Regions from separate parts of the Microbacterium sp. LKL04 genome, predicted to be linked through region 2. Evidence: predicted binding sites of a transcription regulator. Region 2 holds the regulator's gene; the other holds the start of a gene.
What was found. The regulator HspR, encoded in region 2, represses chaperone genes until heat shock. The targets are predictions, from matches to a motif close to AAGTTGAGTCNNNNNGACTCAACTT.
Positions count from the first base shown of each region.

Region 1 (9,684 bases), 740 kb from region 2:
GGGCTCGATCAGGTGATACGGCGAGAAGGTCTTCACGAACTCCCAGTCGGCCGGGTCGTCGGGGTCGCCGTACTCCGCGATCCAGCTGGCACCCGCCGACAGTCGCGTGTACCGCCGCATGTCGAGAAGAGGCACGCCGCAGACGATCGCGCCGAAGTCATCGGGGTACTGCGTCAGCATGTTGCCGACGAGCAGGCCACCGTTGCTGCGGCCGTGGCAGGCGATCCGGTCGGGGGTCGAGACGCCGCGGCTGACGAGGTCGCGCGCGACGGCGGCGAAGTCCTCGTACGCGCGGTGGCGGTTCTCGCGGAGGGCGGCCAGGTGCCATTCGGGTCCGAATTCGCCGCCGCCGCGGATGTTCGCGACGACGTAGACCCGGCCCTCTTCGAGCCAGGCGGGACCGACGATCGTCGGATACTCGGGCGTCAGCGCGTGCTCGAACCCGCCGTAGCCGTTCATAAGCACGGGAAGGGCGCCCGAGCGCTCGCGCGGGCCGACCTCGAAGTACGGCACACGAGTGCCGTCGGCCGACGTCGCCCAGTGCTGCTCGGCGACGAGTCCGGAGGCATCGAAGGTGGCGCGGCTGCGATCGACGACGCGCGGCTCCGCACCCGGCTCGAGGACGAGGAGCGTCGGGGGAGTGAGGAAGCCGCGAGCGACCACCCACAGCTCGTCGTCCTCGTCGTCGTCGGCGGTGGCGACACTCGCGCTGAAGAGGTCGGCGTCGCCGAGACCCAGCTCGATGTCGACACCGACGAGCGTCTCGGGGTCCAGCGACACGAGCCGGCTCTGCACGCGATCGAGGATCGTGAGGACGAGGCGGGTGCGGGTCCACGTCCACGCCTCGAGCACCGCGGTGTCGGACGGGGCGAACGCGACGCGGAGGCCCGACCCGTCGCCCTCCGTGACGGTCTCGAGCGGACCGATGAGGAGGGTGCCCGACGGATGCGTCGTGTCGCCGATGCGCCACGGGGTCGTGGTCCGGACGGTGACGAGGTCACCGTGCACGTCCACGTTCGCGTCCTGCGGGACGGCGATCAGACGCGGCTCGCCGCCGTCCCACACCCACGATTCGGAGTGGAAGAAGTCGTGCGCGATGACCACGATCGGCGTCGCCGCCCCGCCGGTGCGGTCGACGTGCGCGAACACGCCGACATCCGACGCGACACCCGTCACGATGGGCGGCGCGTCGTCGAGGGACTCGCCCCGTCGCCAGGCGCGGGCGCTGATGGGATACCCCGAGTCGGTCACGCCGCCGCCGTGCAGGGCGGTGGCGACAAGGAGGGTGTCGCGGTCGACCCACGCGATCATCGTCTTCTCGGCGTCGAGGGTGAACGGGGTGTCGTCGACGAAACGACCCGCGTCGAGGTCGAACTCGCGCACGACGGTGGCGTCGCCGCCGTCTGGGCTCAGCCGCACGAGCGCGCGGCCGCTGCCGGCAGGTCCGTGCGCCGCGCCCGCGAACGCCCACGCGACGCCCTCCTCGCGGCCGAGCGCGTCGACGTCGAGCAGCACCTCCCACGTGGGCTCACCCGCGGCGAAGGAGGCGCGGGATGTCCGGCGCCACAGGCCACGGGGGTTCGCGGCATCCCGCCACAGGTCGTACATGAGATCGCCGTGGCGGCTCGGGACGACGAGGCGATCGGGGTCCTGCAGGATGCCGGTCAGGCGGCGCTCGAGCGCGGTGCGGGTGTCGCCCGAGAAGGCCGCCTCGGTCTCGGCGGTCCGATCGGCCGCCCAGGCCCGGGCGTCGGGACCGTCGATGTCCTCCAACCAGAGGAACGGGTCGGCGGGCTCGGGGGCGGTCTCGGAGGCGCTCATGTCGCCAGCCTACGGCCGTCGCCGCCGGGGGCGTTCGCCGTCCGAGAACCGTTGGCACTCGATGGGGCAGAGTGCTAATCTGAGTGTACTTGAGCCGCTGGGGCTCAACTTTGAGACCACAACATCGAAGGAGAGAATCATGGCAACCTACGACCCGTTCCGTGACCTCGACCGCATCGCGTCGACCCTCTTCGACACGCGCCGCGGCCCGCGACGGATGCCGATGGACCTGTACCGCGACGGCGACCACTACGTCCTGAATGCCGACCTGCCGGGCATCGACCCGGGCTCGGTCGACATCGACGTCGACGGCCAGCTGCTTACCATCCGCGCCGAGCGCACGGTGGGCGCTGCCGACGGGGTGAAGTGGATCACGCGCGAGCGCGAGACCGCGAGCTTCCTGCGCCAGTTGAACCTCGGCCAGGGCATCGACACCGACGCCATCACCGCGACCTACAACAACGGCGTCCTGACCGTCACGATCCCGGTGAGCGAGAAGGCCAAGCCGCGCAAGGTCGAGGTCGTCGCTGAGGGGTCGGCCCCGACCATCGCGAGCCACGAGAGCGAGCCGCAGCCGATCGACCAGTGATCGGCGGAGCGCTCCCGCTCTGACGAATCGCCCCGCATCCCGTGTCGGATGCGGGGCGATTCGTCTGCGGTCACACTCCGCGCAGACGCGCCGTCAGCTTCTCGAGCTGGGCGAGTTCGTCGTCGGTGAGCACCGACATCCGCTCGGCGATCGTTCGGCCATGAGCAGTGGCCATGCGGCGGAACGTCGCCGCGCCCTTCTCTGTGGCGCGCAGGATCGCGCCGCGACCGTCTTGGGGGTCCGGGCATTTGGCGACGAGACCCCGAGCTACCATCCGATCCACGAGGCGGGACACGCTGGGCTGGCTGATCAGCATGTTCGCGGTGACGTCGCGAAGTCGCGCCGTGTGCTCGTCGCATCGGGTCACGGTGAGGAGGACGTCGTACTCCGCGCTGGAGAGGTCGTCGTCGTCGAAGTCCTGTGAGATCTCGGCCAAAACCTCGTGCTGCGCGCGGAAGAGGCTCTCCCATGCCGCGATGGCGAGGCGTCGATCGGTCATGGCGTCCACTGTATCGTCGCGTGCCCGCACGACGAGCGCGGTTCGTCGCTTCGTGGTCACCCGGACGTCACGCGCCGTTCCCGCGTTCAGGAAAGCATTCTGGCTCACCCGATGGAAGCGAGGCGCGCCCGTGAGCGTGATGAGACAGACAAGACGACGAGGCACTCGTGCCGGGATGGCGATGGGTGGACTCGGCGTCCTCGTCGCCTGCACCCTGACCGCCGGACCCGCGTTCGCGGCCGCCGGCTTCACCGAGGAGCAGAAGACGGCGACCTACGCGTCGGACGCCGCCGCGTCGACCGGTGACGCGAAGGCGCCCAGTGCCGACAACTGGTCGGTCCGCATGATGGACGTCTTCGACGGCCTCCGCATCGATCGCGGCCCGGCGGGCAACGCGGCCGTCATGGACTACAACGACGCGCTGACGAGCGAGATCAACCGGACCGCATCCGATGCCCAGGTTCAGCGGGCCATCGTCGACCAGTACGACGACATGTCCGTCAGCATGGGCGATGCCTTCGGTGAGAACCTCGGGGCGATCTACGCCGACGCGGTGGCCGCGGGCGAGCTGCCCAAGCTCACGTGGCTCCTCAGCAAGGCAGGCGGCAAGCTCGGCTCGACGTCATCGAGCAATCCGCCGAAGAACTTCTTCGACTACGACCGGCCGTACCTCCGCCTCGACACGACGAAGGACCTCGTCTACCGAGACAAAGAAGGCGGCGACGCGTGGGGTTCCACGAGCGGCTCCTTCCCCTCCGGCCACACGTCGCAGGCGTACTGGCAGGGAACGGCGCTCGCCGAGATGCTGCCCGAGCTCGCACCGCAGATCCTGGCCCGCACCGCCGAGGCCGGGAACAACCGCATCGTGATGGGGGCGCACTACCCGCTCGACGTCATCAGCGGGCGGATGATGGGCCAGAAGATCATCGCGCTCCGTCTCGCCGATCCCGCGATGCGGTCGTTGGTGGGCGAAGCCGCCGAGGAGTTGCGCGGCGTCCTCGAGCGCGGCTGTGGTGACACACTCGCGAACTGCATCGAGAAGGACGTCCCGTACCTGACGACCGACAAGGCGCTCGCCTATTACCAGGAGCACCTGGGCTACGGATTCCCGGCCACCGGCCCGAAGGGGGTTCCCGTCGTGGTGCCCGACGGCGCGGAGGAGCTGCTCGTCTCGGCTCACCCGGGATTGACGCCGGAACAGCGCCGTCAGGTGCTCGCGCTGACCGCGGTCGACTCGGGCAACCCGCTCGACGTCGGTGAGCAGGAGAGCTGGCAGCGGATGAACCTCGCCGCCGCGATGGCGGCCGAGGTGACCGTGCGCTCCGACGGCTCCGTCGTGATCGGCAACGGCGGTAGCGAGCCCACTCCGGATCCGGAGCCGACGCCCGACCCCGAGCCGACCCCGGACCCCGAGCCCACGCCCGACCCCGAGCCGACGCCGGCCCCGCAGCCGACCCCCGCTCCGCAGCCCACTCCGCCCGCAACCGGCGGCGCACCGAGCGCGCCCGCCGTGAACGGTGACGACCTGCCTGCCGCGGCGGAGGGGACGATCCAGGCATCCGTCCGTGGTGACCGGATCGTCGTCTCCGGACTCACGGCAGGGCAGACGTACTACGGCTTCATCTACTCGACTCCGACGTCCCTCGGACAGTCGACGGCGGATGCCGCGGGTTCCGCCACCTTTGCCCTGCCGAGCGGCCTCGAGGCGGGGACGCATCGCGTCGCCGTGGTCGATGCAGCCGGAGACCTCATCGGCTGGGCTGCGGTCACGATCGGCCGCGGCCAGGCCGCCGCGATCGGCGATGAGGAATTGGCCGCGGCCGGCGGTCAGAGTGCGCCGCTGTGGATCGCGGGAAGCGCCGGGACGGCTCTGCTCGCCCTTGGCATCGTCCTGACGATGCGACGTCGCCGGAGCGGCATCGTCTGACTCGTCACGCAGTAAGGGCCGGCTGGAGAGGCATCCAGCCGGCCCTTGTCCCTTTGCACCAAGAGTGTCCTGCAATCACATGTCGGTAGCTGCCACAGCAAAACAACTACCTGGCAATGACTGTATAACGACGAGATAACGGTGGCAAGGGATTCCTGTTATCAATCTGTGATGAGCGAGCTTGGTGTGCGCTGCTGCCCGATGGCCCACACGTACGGCACCGGGGTGCCGTTGATCGCCCAGTCCCCGACGATGCGCTGTTTGAAGATGACCGGGTTGTGGGACGACACGGCCCGAGCGTTCCGCCAGAACCGATCGAGGCGCTTCGTCTCGGAGACGGCGGACGCGCTCAGCGCATTGAGGACCGTGCTCGTCGCCTCGAGGGAAAGGGGCGTGAGGACGATCTGTCCCTGGGCCGACTCGAGCTCGGCGCGCTGATTGGCGCGTTCCTCGGCCTCGGCGTCGCCCGCGAAGCGTGCGAGGTAGGCGGCCTGCGCGGATTCGGCTGCCCGCACCGCGACTGCCCGGGCCGCGAACCCCTGCGCGGTCGCGACCCCGACGGTCTGCTGCACGAGCGGATCCTCCGACCACGTTCCGGCGGAGCCATGGCTGAAGACACGCGTGCGGGCGCGGGCGTGTGCCGCGACCTCCCGCGCCGCGCCCGCGACGAGGCCGGCCTGCGTGGCGAGGTGGACGAGCTGGTAGAAGGCCGTCTGGTAGCGGAAGCGTTCGGAGAAGACGGTGATGTCCTCGGGATCGACGCGGGCGTCCTCGAGGATCGTCGTGCCGCTGCCGGTCGTGCGCTGCCCGAAGCCGTCCCAGTCGTCGTGGACGGTCACGCCGGGTTGATCGGCGCGCACGATCGCGATCACGGGGACGCCGTCGTGCTCTGCGTACACGTCGAGCCAGTCGGCGAAGATGCTCCCGGTGCTGTAGAACTTGGTGCCGTTGACGACGAGGTCGTCGCCGCGACGGGTGACCTTCGTGTTGACGTCGCCGACCTTCACCTCGCCGATCTCGGTCCAGGCGTTCCCGGCGATCTCGCCCGAGACGAAGCGCGTGAACCAGGCCGACTGGTCGACGGTCGCGTGCTGGTTGAGGCGGTCCTCGACGTAGGCGAAGTGGCCCCGCAGCGCCTGCGGGATGTTGGAGTCGGCGGCAGCGAGCTCGGTGAGCAGCTCGATCAGCTGGGGGAGGGATGCCCCTGACCCGCCGTACGCACGCGGCACACGTACGGCGCCGAACCCGGCATCGGTGAGCAGCCGGATCTCCTCGTGCGGCAGTCGACGGTCGTTCTCGCGGTCCACCGCGCTGTCGGCGATCTGCGCGAACAACGGCCGGAACCGCGCCGCGAGCGTCTCGTAGTCGGTGCCGAGCGAGAGCCCGTCGTGGAGTGCGGGGTCGGGATGCCGGGTCATGTCGTCGCCTCTCAGCAGTGGGTCGTGGTCGTCGCACCCTTGCTACTCGCCGAATCCGCGCGGGGCGCGTTTGTGACGCGAATCGCGGCATCCCGTCGTCACGGGCCGACACACACCGTCACGCCTCGACACACGCGTTCACATCGATTGACACTGCCCGGCGCCCGGGCGGAAGGTTCCGGGGAACCCATCCGATCGCGTCGCCCGACCGCGTCGCCAGCCCACGGAGAACACCATGACCGAGCAGACATCCTCGTTCGACCAGGCCTCGTCCCACGAGCCGCTGAAGTTCGCGTACTGGGTGCCCAACGTCAGCGGCGGCCTCGTGGTCTCGAACATCGAGCAGCGGACGTCCTGGGACTACGACTACAACGTGAAGCTCGCTCAGACGGCCGAGCGCGTCGGGTTCGAGTACGCCCTGAGCCAGGTGCGCTACCTGTCGAGCTACGGCGCTGCTCAGCAGCACGAGTCGACGTCGATCAGCCTGGCTCTGCTGCTCGCGACCGAGAAGCTGAAGGTCATCGCCGCCGTCCACCCGGGGCTCTGGGAGCCGGCGGTGCTCGCGAAGTTCATCCTCACCGCCGACCAGTTCTCGAAGGGGCGTGCGGCGGTCAACGTCGTCTCGGGCTGGTTCAAGGACGAGTACACGAAGCTCGGCCTCCCGTGGCTCGAGCACGACGAGCGCTACCGCCGGTCCGCCGAGTTCATCGAGGTGCTGCGAAAGCTCTGGACTGAGGAGAACGTGCAGTTCCACGGCGACTTCTATCGCGTGAACGACTTCACGCTGCGCCCCGGCCCCTACCCGGTGCCCGGCCGCCCGCATCCGGACATCTTCCAGGGCGGCAACTCGACGGCCGCGCGCTTCAATGGCGGCGCTCATGCCGACTGGTACTTCTCGAACGGCAAGGACTTCGACGGGTTCACCGAGCAGTACGACGACGTCACCCGGGTCGCCGCTGAGCACGGGCGCACCGTGCGGTTCGGTCTGAACGGGTTCGCGATCGTCCGCGACACTGAGGCGGAAGCACGTGAGCAACTGCGCGAGATCATCGCGCAGGCCGATCCGGCGTCCGTCGAAGGCTTCCGCAAGTCGGTGCAGCAGGCCGGGGCATCCACTGCGGACCGCAAGGGGATGTGGGCCGACTCCTCGTTCGAGGACCTCGTGCAGTACAACGACGGCTTCCGCACCCAGCTGTTCGGTCCGCCCGAGCAGGTCGCCGAGCGCATCATCGCCTACAAGAAGCGCGGGGTGGACCTGTTCCTGCTCGGCTTCCTGCACTTCCAGGAGGAGCTCGAGGCGTTCGGCGAGAAGGTCATCCCGATCGTTCGCGAGCTGGAGGCCGACCTCGCCCGCACCGGCGACCCGATCGGCGTCGCCCGCTGATCAGGGGCGGATGAGGACCTTCAGCGCTTCCCTCGAATCCATCAGGCGGTAGCCCTCGGCGATGTCGTCGAGGGGGAGCTCGCGGTCGAAGACCTTGCCCGGCTCGATGGTGCCGTCGAGCACCTGGGGGATGGCGCCCTCGAGGTAGGCGCGGACGGTGGCCGGCCCGCCGGTGAGGGTCGCGTTCTTGCCGAACAGCGAGGTGAACCCGACCGCGGCATCCTCGTACTGGGGGACGCCGACGCGCGAGATGACGCCGCCGGGGCGGACGATGCCGTAAGCCTGCTCGTATGCCGGCATGTGGCCGACCGCCTCGAGGACGACATGGGCGCCCTCGCCGCCGGTGATCTCGAGCACCTTCGCGACGCCGTCCTCGCCGCGCTCGGCGACGACGTGTGTCGCCCCGAACTCGCGGCCGAGGTCGGTGCGGGCGGTGTGCCGGCCCATCAGGATGATGGTCTCGGCGCCGAGCTGCCGCGCAGCCAGCACGGCGGAGAGGCCCACCGCTCCGTCGCCGATCACCGCGACGGTCTTGCCCGTCTCGACGCCGCCGCGGATAGCCGCGTGGTAGCCGGTGAGGTAGACGTCGGACAGCGTCAGCAGCGACGGCATGAGCGCCTCGTCGGTGCCGGCCGGGATGGCGACGGCGGTGCCGTCGGCGTACGGCACCCGCAGCTTCTCGGCTTGGGTGGCGGATGCGGCGCCGTCGAAGAAGCCCCCATGGATGCAGGAGGTCGTGATCCCGTCGTGGCAGAACGTGCAGGTGCCGTCGGACCAGGCGAAGGGGACGATGACGGTGTCGCCGACCCGGAGGGTCGTCACGTCCTCGCCGATCCGCTCCACCACGCCGACGGCCTCGTGCCCCATGCGGCGTCCCTCGGGGGTGTCCTCGAGGTCGTGATACGGGTGCAGGTCGGAGCCGCAGACGCACGCGTAGGTGACGCGGATGATCGCGTCCGTGGGCGCTTCGAGGGTGGGCTCGGGTACGTCGATGACGCGGACGTCGCCCGCGGAGTACATGAGGGTTGCGCGCATGACTTCTGTTCCTTGTCTCAGTGGTCAGTCGATGATCTCGACGGTGACGGGTCCGCCCACGAGGAGCGCCAGTTGTTCTTCGGTGGCGTCGTAGGTGCCGATGTGGAGCGTGTCGTCGGAGTACTCGATCCCGGAGGCGTCGTAGTAGAACCCGAGGTTCCCCCAGGGCGAGTAGTAGATGAGGTCGCCGTCCTCCGGGTCGGAGCCCGGTGATCCCTGCCAGGCGAGTTCGCGGGGCAGGGAGGCGATCTTCTCCCGGCTGTTCAGGTCCTCGAACGACAGCTCGGCCGGGAGGAGGGATAGGAGATCGCGCACCGCCGGGCTGTCCTCGCCGATCGTGACGTCGATCGTGGTGCGGTCGGACGAGAACCGGATGCGCGTCCCCACGACCTCCGCCGGAACGGATGCCGAGGCCGAGGGCGCGTCCGGGCGGGTCGCCGCGGGCTGCGGAGTGGGTTCGGCGGCGCAGCCGCCCAGCAGGGCCACGCCGAGCAGCCCGAAGCCGACAGCTGCCCTGCGGCGCGGCATCCGTCCGCGGGGGTCGCCGATCACGAGGCGCTCCCGACCTGCGGGGAGCGGACCGCCGATGCGGTGCGTCCGCGGGCGAGGAACAGGAAGGAGGCGCCCGCGAGGAGGACGGAGACCGTTGTGACGATGCCGAGCGGCAGGATGCTGAGGGCACCGGCGACCCCGACCAGCGGAGCCGCGATCCCCCCGAACCCGAACCTCACCATCCCGAGGAGGGATGAGGCCGTGCCCGCCATCCGCGGATAGTCGGCGAGGGCGAGGGTCGTCGCCGGGGGAGACGAGATCGCGACCCCGCCCGCCAGGAGGAACAGCGACACGATGACGACCCACAGGGGAAGGGCGGTGAGGCCGGCGACGAGGAGTCCGATCGCGCCGACACCTGACGTCAGGACGCCGGCGGTCAGGGTGCCGGGAATGCTCCACCGCTCGGCGGAGCGCCCGGCGAGGTGTCCCAGGGTCATGAAGCCCGCCGAGTTCAGCCCG
Region 1 is NZ_LT627736.1:66,178-75,861, forward strand. Features, by position in the region: gene BLP38_RS00345 (prolyl oligopeptidase family serine peptidase) at 1-1,821, opposite strand, end outside; gene BLP38_RS00350 (Hsp20/alpha crystallin family protein) at 1,961-2,410, shown strand; gene BLP38_RS00355 (MarR family winged helix-turn-helix transcriptional regulator) at 2,481-2,909, opposite strand; gene BLP38_RS00360 (acid phosphatase) at 3,085-4,836, shown strand; gene BLP38_RS00365 (acyl-CoA dehydrogenase family protein) at 4,998-6,254, opposite strand; gene sfnG (dimethylsulfone monooxygenase SfnG) at 6,490-7,638, shown strand; gene BLP38_RS00375 (zinc-binding dehydrogenase) at 7,639-8,673, opposite strand; gene BLP38_RS00380 (cyclophilin-like fold protein) at 8,698-9,225, opposite strand; gene BLP38_RS00385 (multidrug effflux MFS transporter) at 9,222-9,684, opposite strand, start outside.
Region 1: a site for HspR is predicted at 1,908-1,932, ahead of BLP38_RS00350 (Hsp20/alpha crystallin family protein). Genes of this name have one in related genera too.

Region 2 (9,684 bases):
GCCAATCACGATGTGCGACTGGCTGTGGACGACATCGACGTCGACCTGGTCGAGGAGTCGGCGCGCGTAGTGCTTGCCCATCCACGGCAGGACGAAGCGCAGCCAGTCGTGCGGCCGATAGCGCCACCCGGGCAGACGGTGGACCGTGAGCGGCTGCCCCTCGATCACCTCGGTGAAGACGCCGTGGTTGCGGTGCCCGACGCTCGGCGTGGCGACGTGCACGTGGTGGCCGCGCTCGGCGAGGCCGGCGGCGAGACGCTCGGTGAAGCGGGCTCCTCCGTTGACGTCGGGCGCGAACGTGTCGGCCGCGATCACGATGGTGAGGGGTCCGCGCTCGGGAGCGGGACCGTCCGGGGGCGTCATGGTCACGGGGTACGGGCCAATCTGTGCGTCGGAGGCGAGGGGCTCTCGCCGGTGGGGCGCAGGGATGTGCGGGGCGCCGGGGCTCGATTCTAGCCCGCGAGCCGTTTCGGGCCCGCTGGGAGGTCGGCGCGCCCCGGGCTCAGGACCGTCGAAGGCGACCCCCCTACGCTTGTCGGCATGACCCGCATCTCCGCCCAGGCCGACCCCGCGCAGTGGGTTCCGATCACCGGCTCGTTCGGGTTCCGCGGACGCCGCGCCCGCAAGAAGGCGATCGGGATGCTGCTCGCCCAGGCGAACGCCGCCTTCGGTCGCGAGCAGCCCGGCAGCAAGGTCGCCGCGTGGGCGATGAGCCAGGCGATCCCCGCGCTGATGCGCCGCGCCGACGGACGCCTGCTGGCCTGGGTGTGGAAGGACGACCCCGAGCTCCTCGTCGCGATGGCTCAGGTGCAGGAGCTCACGCCGCAGCTGCGGACCATGCGCGCGAGCATGCCCATCGAGTACGACGACACCGTCTCGTTCACCGGTTCCCCATTGGGCGTCGGCGAGAAGCTCGAGATGCCCCTGCCGCCGAACCCGCGTCAGACGCCGTTCGCCTCGTACACCTGGGACACCGGCACCCACCTCGTCACCCTCACCGCCGTCATCTCCGACCGCGAGCGGTTCGGCACCGTCATCCCCGCCGTCGACGCGCTCGCGCGCTCGCTCCGCCTCGTGACCGACCTGACCGTCGGCGAGGGCCCCGGCACCCTCCGCATCGACCCCGCCTGACCCCCGGCATCCGCTCGGCCGTCGTCAAGCCGTCGCAGATGGTCACTTTCGCCGCCGCTGCCCGACCATGTGCGACGTCTCGGCGCGCCAGCCCCGCGCGACCAGGGTGCTGCGCACGCGTTCCAGGATGGCTCGACGGGCGGGACCGCGATGCGAGCGGTTCACGCGGATGACGCGCCAGCCGGCGGCGGCGAGGTCGTCGAGGCGTTCGACGTCGCGCGCATACTGGCGGTCGTCGAGGCGGTGCTGCTGCCCGTCGTACTCGAGGACGACCTTCGTGGGCGCATGGACGAGGTCGCCGTATGCCAGGAACCGGCCGTGCGCATCCCGGATCTCGGCGTTCACCTCGAAGAGCGGCAGTCCCGCTTCTCGCGCGTCCAGTCGAAGGAATGTCTCGGCGACGGAATCCGTGCGGGGCTCTACAAGCGCGAGCGCACGTCGCAGTCGACGCACGCCGCGCGCCCCGTCCCGACCGCCGACTTCCGCCTCGAGAGCATCGACGGTGAGCACGGGATCATGCCGACGGAGAAGAGAGTCCGCCGCGACCACGAGTTCACGGTCGGTGAGAAGGGATGCCGTTTGGCACCACGCGGCGGCCGGCTCGGCCACCGGCATCCCGCCGACGAACCGGACGCGTGCCTCCTGCGATTGGTGCCCACGCACGCCCGCCCCCCGAGCGCGCACGGTCGGCGGGATCGCGGTCACGTCGAGAACGGCTCGGAGTCGGTCAGGAGCCCAACCACCCGCGAGCACGAGCGCCGTCGCGTGGGAGAAGTACTCTCGTGCCCGCAGCTTGGGCAGGTACCCGCACGCGAGCGCCACCACGTCGCTCGCCTGCTCGCGCGAGCGGACGCCGTAGAACGGTGCGGCCAACGACGGATGCCGCAAGCGACGGCGTGTGACACCGGCGTCGAGCGCGTGCCCCACCAGGAAGCGGTCGGGCAGCTCCGGGGGAAGGACGCTCGGCATCCGACAACGATCCCGCTATCTCCGCTGTCGCCGACCCCGAACCCGCAGCCCTGTGTACGGCCCTCGCGCGGCGCACCTTCTGGAGAAGCCTCGAGACGTCGCAGTTAGCCGCTTTCTCCCCCGCCGGGCGACCATCTGCGACCTCTCGGCGGCGTCGCGCCGACGCGTCGCCGCGTCAGTCGGTCGGGGGATGCGGGCGGTAGAGCACCACGTCGGTCGCGCGGCGCACGCGCGTGCCCTGGCGGAGCGTGACGACCGAGCCGGTCGCGCCGGCGGCGAACACGCGGGCGCCGCGGCGGGCGGCGACCTCGTCGCGCAGGCGGCCCTGCAGTCCCGAGACCTCGCGGCGCAGCATCCGCACCTGGTTCTCGAGGTCGATGATGCGCGAGATGGCCGGCAGGCTCACGCCGTCGGCCGACATCTGCGCCACCTCGCGCAGCTGCGCGACGTGCCGGAGGGAGTACCGGCGCGACCCACCACGGGTGCGCGCCGGTACCACGAGTCCCAGCCGGTCGTACTGACGCAGCGTCTGCGGGTGCATGCCGGCGAGCTCAGCGGCCACCGCGATCGCCAGGATCGGGGCGTCTTCGTCGACCTGCTCGTTCGCCATGCGTCTCACCTCACTCGCGCGCCTTGGCCATCAGGTCGGCGCGGGGATTCTCCTTGGGTTCCAGCTCGTGGAAGCGCTCCAGCGCTTCGCGCGCGGCGGCATCGAGGTGCGTGGGGACCGCGACCTGGACCTCGGCGAGCAGGTCGCCGGTGCCCTTCGCCGTCTGCACCCCGCGGCCCTTCACGCGCAGCACGCGCCCCGACGGGGTCCCCGGCGCGACGCGCAGCTTGACACTGTCGCCGCCGAGCGTCGGGACCTCGATGGTCGCACCCAGCGCCGCCTCCGTGAACGTGACGGGGACATGGATGCGGAGGTTCAGCCCTTCCCGCGTGAAGACGGGATGCGGGCGCACGCCGACCGTGAGGACGATGTCGCCCGCCTCCCCGCCGTCCGGCGAGGGACGGCCGCGACCGCGGAGCTTGATCTTCTGCCCGTCTGAGACCCCCGCGGGGATCTTGACCTTGATGGGCTTGCCGTCGTCGCCCTGGAGCGTGATGGTGTCGCCCTTCACGGCGGTCGTGAAGTCGAGCGTCGTGCGGGCGGTGACGTCGGCCCCGCGCTGCGGTCCGCCGAAGCCGCGGAAACCGCCGCTCGACTGCCCGAACCGACCGGAGCCGAAGCGTCCGCCGCTCTGCTGCCCGAACATCGCGAAGAGGTCGTCGAAGTCGGCCTGCTGGCCGCCCGCGCCACCCGGCTGGAACCGGCTGAACACGTCCTCGAACCCGCCGCTCGCCCCGGGCTGGAAGCGGGCGCTTCCGGACCCCATGGCGCGCAGCTGGTCGTACTCGGCTCGTTGCTCCTTGTCGCTGAGCACCGAGTACGCCTCGCTGACCTCTTTGAACTTCGCCTCGGCCGCGGGGTCCCCCGCGTTCGAGTCGGGGTGGTAGGTGCGCGCCAGCTTGCGGTACGTCTTCTTCAGGTCGGCATCGGAGACGTCCTTCGACACCCCGAGCACCTTGTAGAAGTCCTTGTCGAACCAATCCTGACTGGCCATCAGCGCGCCTCCTTACTCGGCCGGAACGGCGACCACGACCTTCGCCGGACGCAGCTCGAGGTCACCGAGGCGGTAACCGACCTCTACGACCTCGAGGATCGTCGGCTCGGTCGTGCCGGGTGTGGGCGCCTGGAAGATCGCCTCGTGCTGCTGCGGGTCGAACGCGTCGCCCGCAGCGCCGTAGCGCTCCACTCCCAGGCGGGCGACGACCGCCCGCATCTTCTCGGCGATCGCGGCCAGCGCGCTGCCCTCGGCGAGGTCGCCGTGCTTCTCGGCACGATCGAGATCATCGAGCACGGGGAGCATCCCCTTGGCGACGGCGCCCTTGGCGCGCGCGAGCTCCACCTCGCGCTGCTCCTCGGTGCGGCGACGGTAGTTGGCGTACTCCGCCTGCACGCGCTTGAGGTCGAGGAGCAGGTCGTGCTCCTCCTCCGGCGCGTCCGCGACGGCGGCCTCGTCGGACTGGGCCGCGCCGAGGATGTCGTCGACCGTGAGCGCTTCCGGCTCCGTGTCGGCATCCTCGGCGGGCCGGGCCGACTCCTCGGCCGGGGTCGCGGCGACGTCGTCGCCCTCGTCCGGCTTCTCGAAGTCCTTGTCCGCCATGCTTACTTCTTCTCGTCCTCGTCGTCGACGACCTCGGCGTCCACGACGTCCTCATCGGAGGATGCCGGCTGCTCGCCGGCCGGAGCATCGGTCGGCGCCTGGGCGGCGTCGGCCTGGCTCGCGGCGTAGATCGCCTCGCCGATCTTGGTCTGCGACGCGTTGAGCTTGTCGTAGGCGTCCTTGACGGTGTCGTCGTTGTCGCCCGCGAGCGCCGTCTTGAGCGCGTCGACGTCGGCCTGGACCTCGGTCTTCACGTCCTCGGGCAGCTTGTCGGCGTTCTCGGTGAGGAGCTTCTCGATCGAGTACGAGAGCGTCTCGGCCTGGTTGCGGACCTCGGCGGCCTCGCGGCGCTTCTTGTCCTCGGCCGCGTGCTCCTCGGCCTCGCGCACCATGCGCTCGATGTCGTCCTTCGGCAGCGACGAGCCGCCGGTGATCGTCATCGACTGCTCCTTGCCGGTGCCCTTGTCCTTGGCGGACACGTGGACGATGCCGTTCGCGTCGATGTCGAAGGTGACCTCGATCTGGGGGATGCCGCGGGGTGCCGGCGCGATGCCGGTGAGCTCGAACGTGCCGAGCGGCTTGTTGTCGCGGGTGAAGTCGCGCTCACCCTGGAAGACCTGGATCGCGACCGACGGCTGGTTGTCGTCGGCGGTCGTGAAGGTCTCGCTGCGCTTGGTCGGGATGGCCGTGTTGCGCTCGATGAGCTTGGTCATGATGCCGCCCTTGGTCTCGATGCCGAGGCTCAGGGGGGTGACATCGATGAGCAGCACGTCCTTGCGCTCACCCTTGAGGACGCCGGCCTGCAGGGCGGCGCCGACGGCGACGACCTCGTCCGGGTTGACGCCCTTGTTGGGCTCCTTGCCTGCTTCCTTCTTCACCAGTTCGCTCACGGCGGGCATACGCGTCGACCCACCGACGAGCACGACGTGGTCGATGTCGGCGACCTTGATGCCGGCTTCGCGGATGACGTCCTCGAAGGGCTTCTTGGTGCGGTCGAGCAGGTCCTTGGTGAGGTCCTCGAACTTCGCGCGGCTCAGCGTCTCGGACAGCGAGACGGGGCCGGACTCGGTCAGCGAGAGGTAGGGCAGGTTGATCGAGGCCGACTGCGAGCTCGAGAGCTCCTTCTTGGCCTGCTCGGCTGCTTCCTTCAGACGCTGCAGGGCGATCTTGTCGCTCGAGACGTCGACACCGCTCGTGTCCTTGAACTGCTTGATCAGGTACTCGACGATGCGCTGGTCCCAGTCGTCGCCGCCGAGGCGGTTGTCACCGGCCGTCGAGCGCACCTGAATGGTCGAGAAGTCGTCGTCCTTGCCCACCTCGAGGAGGGAGACGTCGAAGGTTCCGCCACCGAGGTCGAAGACGAGGATGAGCTCGTCCTCCTTGCCCTTGTCGAGACCGTATGCGAGGGCTGCGGCGGTGGGCTCGTTGATGATGCGGAGCACGTTGAGGCCCGCGATCTCGCCGGCCTCCTTCGTGGCCTGACGCTCGGCGTCGTTGAAGTAGGCGGGGACGGTGATGACGGCATCCGTCACCGTGTCGCCCAGGTACTGCTCGGCGTCGCGCTTGAGCTTCTGGAGGATGCGGGCCGAGATCTCCTGCGGCGTGTAGTTCTTGCCGTCGATCGCCTGGGTCTTCCAGTCGGTGCCCATGTGGCGCTTGACGGAGGTCAGGGTGCGGTCGACGTTCGTGACGGCCTGGCGCTTGGCGGTCTCGCCGACGAGCACCTCGCCGTCCTTCGTGAATGCGACGACCGAGGGGGTCGTGCGCAGACCCTCGGCGTTGGCGATAACCTTCGGCTCGCCACCTTCGAGGACGGCGACGACCGAGTTGGTCGTTCCGAGGTCGATTCCCACTGCACGTGCCATGTGATTCTCCTTCGTGTGGCGTTTGCGTAGATCTGAAGTCTTTCCGCGGTCCTGGCCACAACCTGAGCCGCGATGACTCAACGCTACTCCGACACCTCGCGAGCGTCAAACCAACTTGAGCCGACTCATATCAAGTTTGCAGACTTCGGCGCCACCCCGGTCGATCGTTAGCGTGGACGGATGCCGATCCGCCTGACGTCCCTCGATCCCACCGGCGCCGACCGCGAGGCGCTGATCTCGTTCATGACGTCGCAGTCGTTCCCGTTCCACGTGCGGACCGATCCCACGGCGGCGCAGATCGCCGCGGCGATCGACGACGGCGCGTACGCCGACGAGGATCACGCGTCGTTCTGGATCGACTCCGACGAGCACGGCCGTATCGGCTTCTTCCGGCTCGAAGACCTCAGCGACGACGCTCCCCTGTTCGACCTGCGACTGGACGCGGCGCACCGCGGCCACGGGCTCGCGGCGGACGTTCTGCGGGCGGCGACCGACCACGTCTTCACGACGATGCCCGAGGTCAACCGATTCGAAGGGCAGACGCGGGAGGACAACATCGCGATGCGGCGGGTGTTCGTCCGCTGCGGCTGGGTGCAGGAGGCCTACTACCGCGAGGGCTGGCCCGCAGACGACGGGCGACTGCTGGCATCCGTCGCCTACAGCATCCTGCGCCGCGACTGGCGCGACGGCACCGTCACACCCGTGGTCTGGGACGTTCCCGGCGCCGACTGAGCGTCGGACTCAGCGCCCGCCGAAGAACTTGGCGAGTCGTCCGAGCAGTCCGCCGCCGGCGGGCTTCGGCTTCGCGACGAAGACCGAACGCCCCTCGGCCGCGCTGACGCGCAGCAGTCCCATGAGGCTGAAGGTCGTCAGCAGGCGCCGCGCCTCGCGGGCGTCGAGATCGGCAACGCGCGAGAACTCGTCCTCGGTGAGGGCCGCCTGACCGAGCAGCGAGATCGCGCGCAGGTGGTGCGGCTGATGCGGCAGCGTGGTCAGGTTCGGCCAGCGGTGCAGGCGGTAGCGGTCGCCCGCCCGCATCCAGGGCGCAGCGGATGCCTCGAACGACGCGTGAGCGACGGCCCACAGCAGCGGGTCGAGGTCGCGCCCGGGCTCTGCGGCCAGGTGCGCCTCGCGGTCGACGTCGAGGATCGTCATCGACGTGACGCGACCCGGCACGTCGGCGAGCGGGTGGTCCCACCAGTACGCGTGCTGCGCGACGTCGAGCACGAGGGGCGGCAGGTCTCCCGCGCGCACCTCGATGAGGTCGTTCTCGCCGGCTTCGATCGCGGTCTTCAGGCGCAGGGCCAGGCGCGACCAGTCGATGTCGTCGGCGACGCCTTCGGGCATGGCGCCGAGCCCGGCGGCGGCCTCTTCGAGGGTCGTCGCGCGCCGGACGGGTGAGTCGGGGAGGGATGCCGGCCACGGCCCGCGGGTCGGCCCGCCGATCGTGGGCGCCGCGGGCTCCGCGGCGTAGGGCGCGGCGGCGGGCTGCTCGACCACGGGCGCCGCGGCCGGCGCCGAGACGTGCACCTCGCGCTGCACACCCGCACGGGCGGCGGGGTCGACGGCCGTCGGAGTCCCGGCATCCGTGTCGGAGGTGTAGCCGGTCCAGCCGGAGCCGTCCCACCAGCGGTAGGCGGCGATCCCCAGTGGGTCTGGGCGCCATTCGGCCGCGGTCTGCGCGTCAGTGGTCATCTCGTCTCCTCGTGTGGGCCGGTGCGACGGGTCAGGCGGTGCGGCGGCGGACCCGGTGCAGGATCCGCCGCCGCGGTCGATCACAGCTCGAGCTGCTTCTCGACCTCGCGGGTCGACAGACGGGCGAGGGCGAGGTTGCCGCGCGCCTTGTCGAGGGCGATGTAGATGAAGACCTCGGGCGCCGCGGCCAGCGGACGGATGATGTGGTACTGCGACGACAGCGTGATGAGGATGTCGTCGATTGACTCGTTCAGGCCGAGGGCCGCGATCGTCTTGAGCTTGGCGCGGACGACCTCGGTGTTGCCGGCAGCGGCGAGCTCGAGGTCCAGGCCGGTGCCCAGGGTGCCGAGGGCCATGCCCGAGCCGGAGTCGACGAGCGCGACGCCGATGGCGCCGTCGATCGTCATGAGCTTCGCGAGGGAGTCGTGGATGTTTGCCATGTCGTGTCCTTTGTCAGATGGCGTTCGGGTGGTCTGTCGGCGTTCCCGCCGGGTCGCGCCCGCCGTGCGGCGCGGGGTGAGTCGCAGAGAAGGCATCACCCGGTGCGGGGCAGGCTGCGACCGAGATCGGATGCCGCGCGCCGGGCGAGGGCGAGGGCGTGGCCGAGCGTCTCGCCCGAGCCGAAGAGGGCGGCCAGGACGAGCGTGCTGCCCTCGACGCGCACCTGCACGATGTGACCGGCGTCGCTGAAGACGAGCACGGACGAGGCGCCGCCGAGACGGAGCTCTCGCACGGCGGCCTCGCCGAGGGCCTGCAGCGAGCTCGCGATGCTGGCGAATCGGCCGCCGTTCTGCGCGACGGCGCCGTGCTGCGAGGCGACCTCGAAGCCGTCGTCGGTGAGCACGCTCGCGTAGGTGAGGGAGGTGCTGTGGGCGGCGAAGGCGCCGAGGACGTCGGTCGCGAGTGCGATGACGTCGGCGTCCTGGTGCAGGGCGGTGCTCATGGGGGGTCGTCCTCGCGTCTCAGGCGGCGGTCTCGGAGGCGTCGCTCGTGGCGGACGCGATGATCTCGGCTGCTTCGACGCTCGCGACGAGGGTCAGCAGCAGGGTGCGCATGTGGTCGGTGCTGCGCGGGTCGGCCGTGAAGACCGGGATGGTGCGATCGGGATGCCACTGCGCCAGCGCGTCGGCGTACGCGCCGAGGTCGGGCGTGGGCGCGACGTCGCTGCGGGTGACCCCGATGACGACGGCGCCGCCGGCGACGAGCGCCTCGAACTCACCGAGGTACTCGATGACCTTGGCGATGGGGTCGGGCAGGTCGTTGTTGACGAGCAGCAGCAGGCCTTTTGCCCGCTCGGCGAGCACCGTCCACATGAAGTCGAACCGCTTCTGGCCGGGGGCGCCGTAGAGGCGCACCTTCTCGTCGGGTCCGAGCGTGAGCTCGCCGTAGTCCAGGGCGACCGTCGTGGTGTCCTTGTCGGCCTGGGCACGGTCGGTGTTGGCGGCCTCGGTCGAGACGACGTCGATCTCGCTCAGGCTGCGGATGGCCGTCGTCTTACCGGCGCCCATCGGCCCGGCGAACAGGATGACGTGTTCCGCCACGCGCGCTCTCTCCCTCGGTCGGTGCGACCGGACGCGGCTGATCGGACCACGCGATGGACGCGTGAGCGATCGGATGCGAGCCCCAGCTCGCGGTCCCCCGTCGGCGATTCGGGGTCCCTCCCCCGCACCGAGACCCGAGCTTAGGGGGACGGATCGACTCGCCGAGGGCCGTTCCGGGCCCCACGCCGGGGACTGAGGAAAGGCTGAGCAACGACTGAGCGCCCGGCACCCCTTTTCGCCCCTTCGCCTGGGCATAGTGGGATGCGCGGGGGCCCT
Region 2 is NZ_LT627736.1:2,245,275-2,254,958, forward strand. Features, by position in the region: gene BLP38_RS10915 (glycosyltransferase) at 1-363, opposite strand, end outside; gene BLP38_RS10920 (hypothetical protein) at 541-1,131, shown strand; gene BLP38_RS10925 (DUF559 domain-containing protein) at 1,174-2,100, opposite strand; gene BLP38_RS10930 (heat shock protein transcriptional repressor HspR) at 2,276-2,710, opposite strand; gene BLP38_RS10935 (DnaJ C-terminal domain-containing protein) at 2,721-3,704, opposite strand; gene BLP38_RS10940 (nucleotide exchange factor GrpE) at 3,717-4,307, opposite strand; gene dnaK (molecular chaperone DnaK) at 4,310-6,172, opposite strand; gene BLP38_RS10950 (GNAT family N-acetyltransferase) at 6,353-6,904, shown strand; gene BLP38_RS10955 (DUF2510 domain-containing protein) at 6,914-7,867, opposite strand; gene BLP38_RS10960 (hypothetical protein) at 7,948-8,307, opposite strand; gene BLP38_RS10965 (roadblock/LC7 domain-containing protein) at 8,403-8,810, opposite strand; gene BLP38_RS10970 (GTP-binding protein) at 8,830-9,408, opposite strand.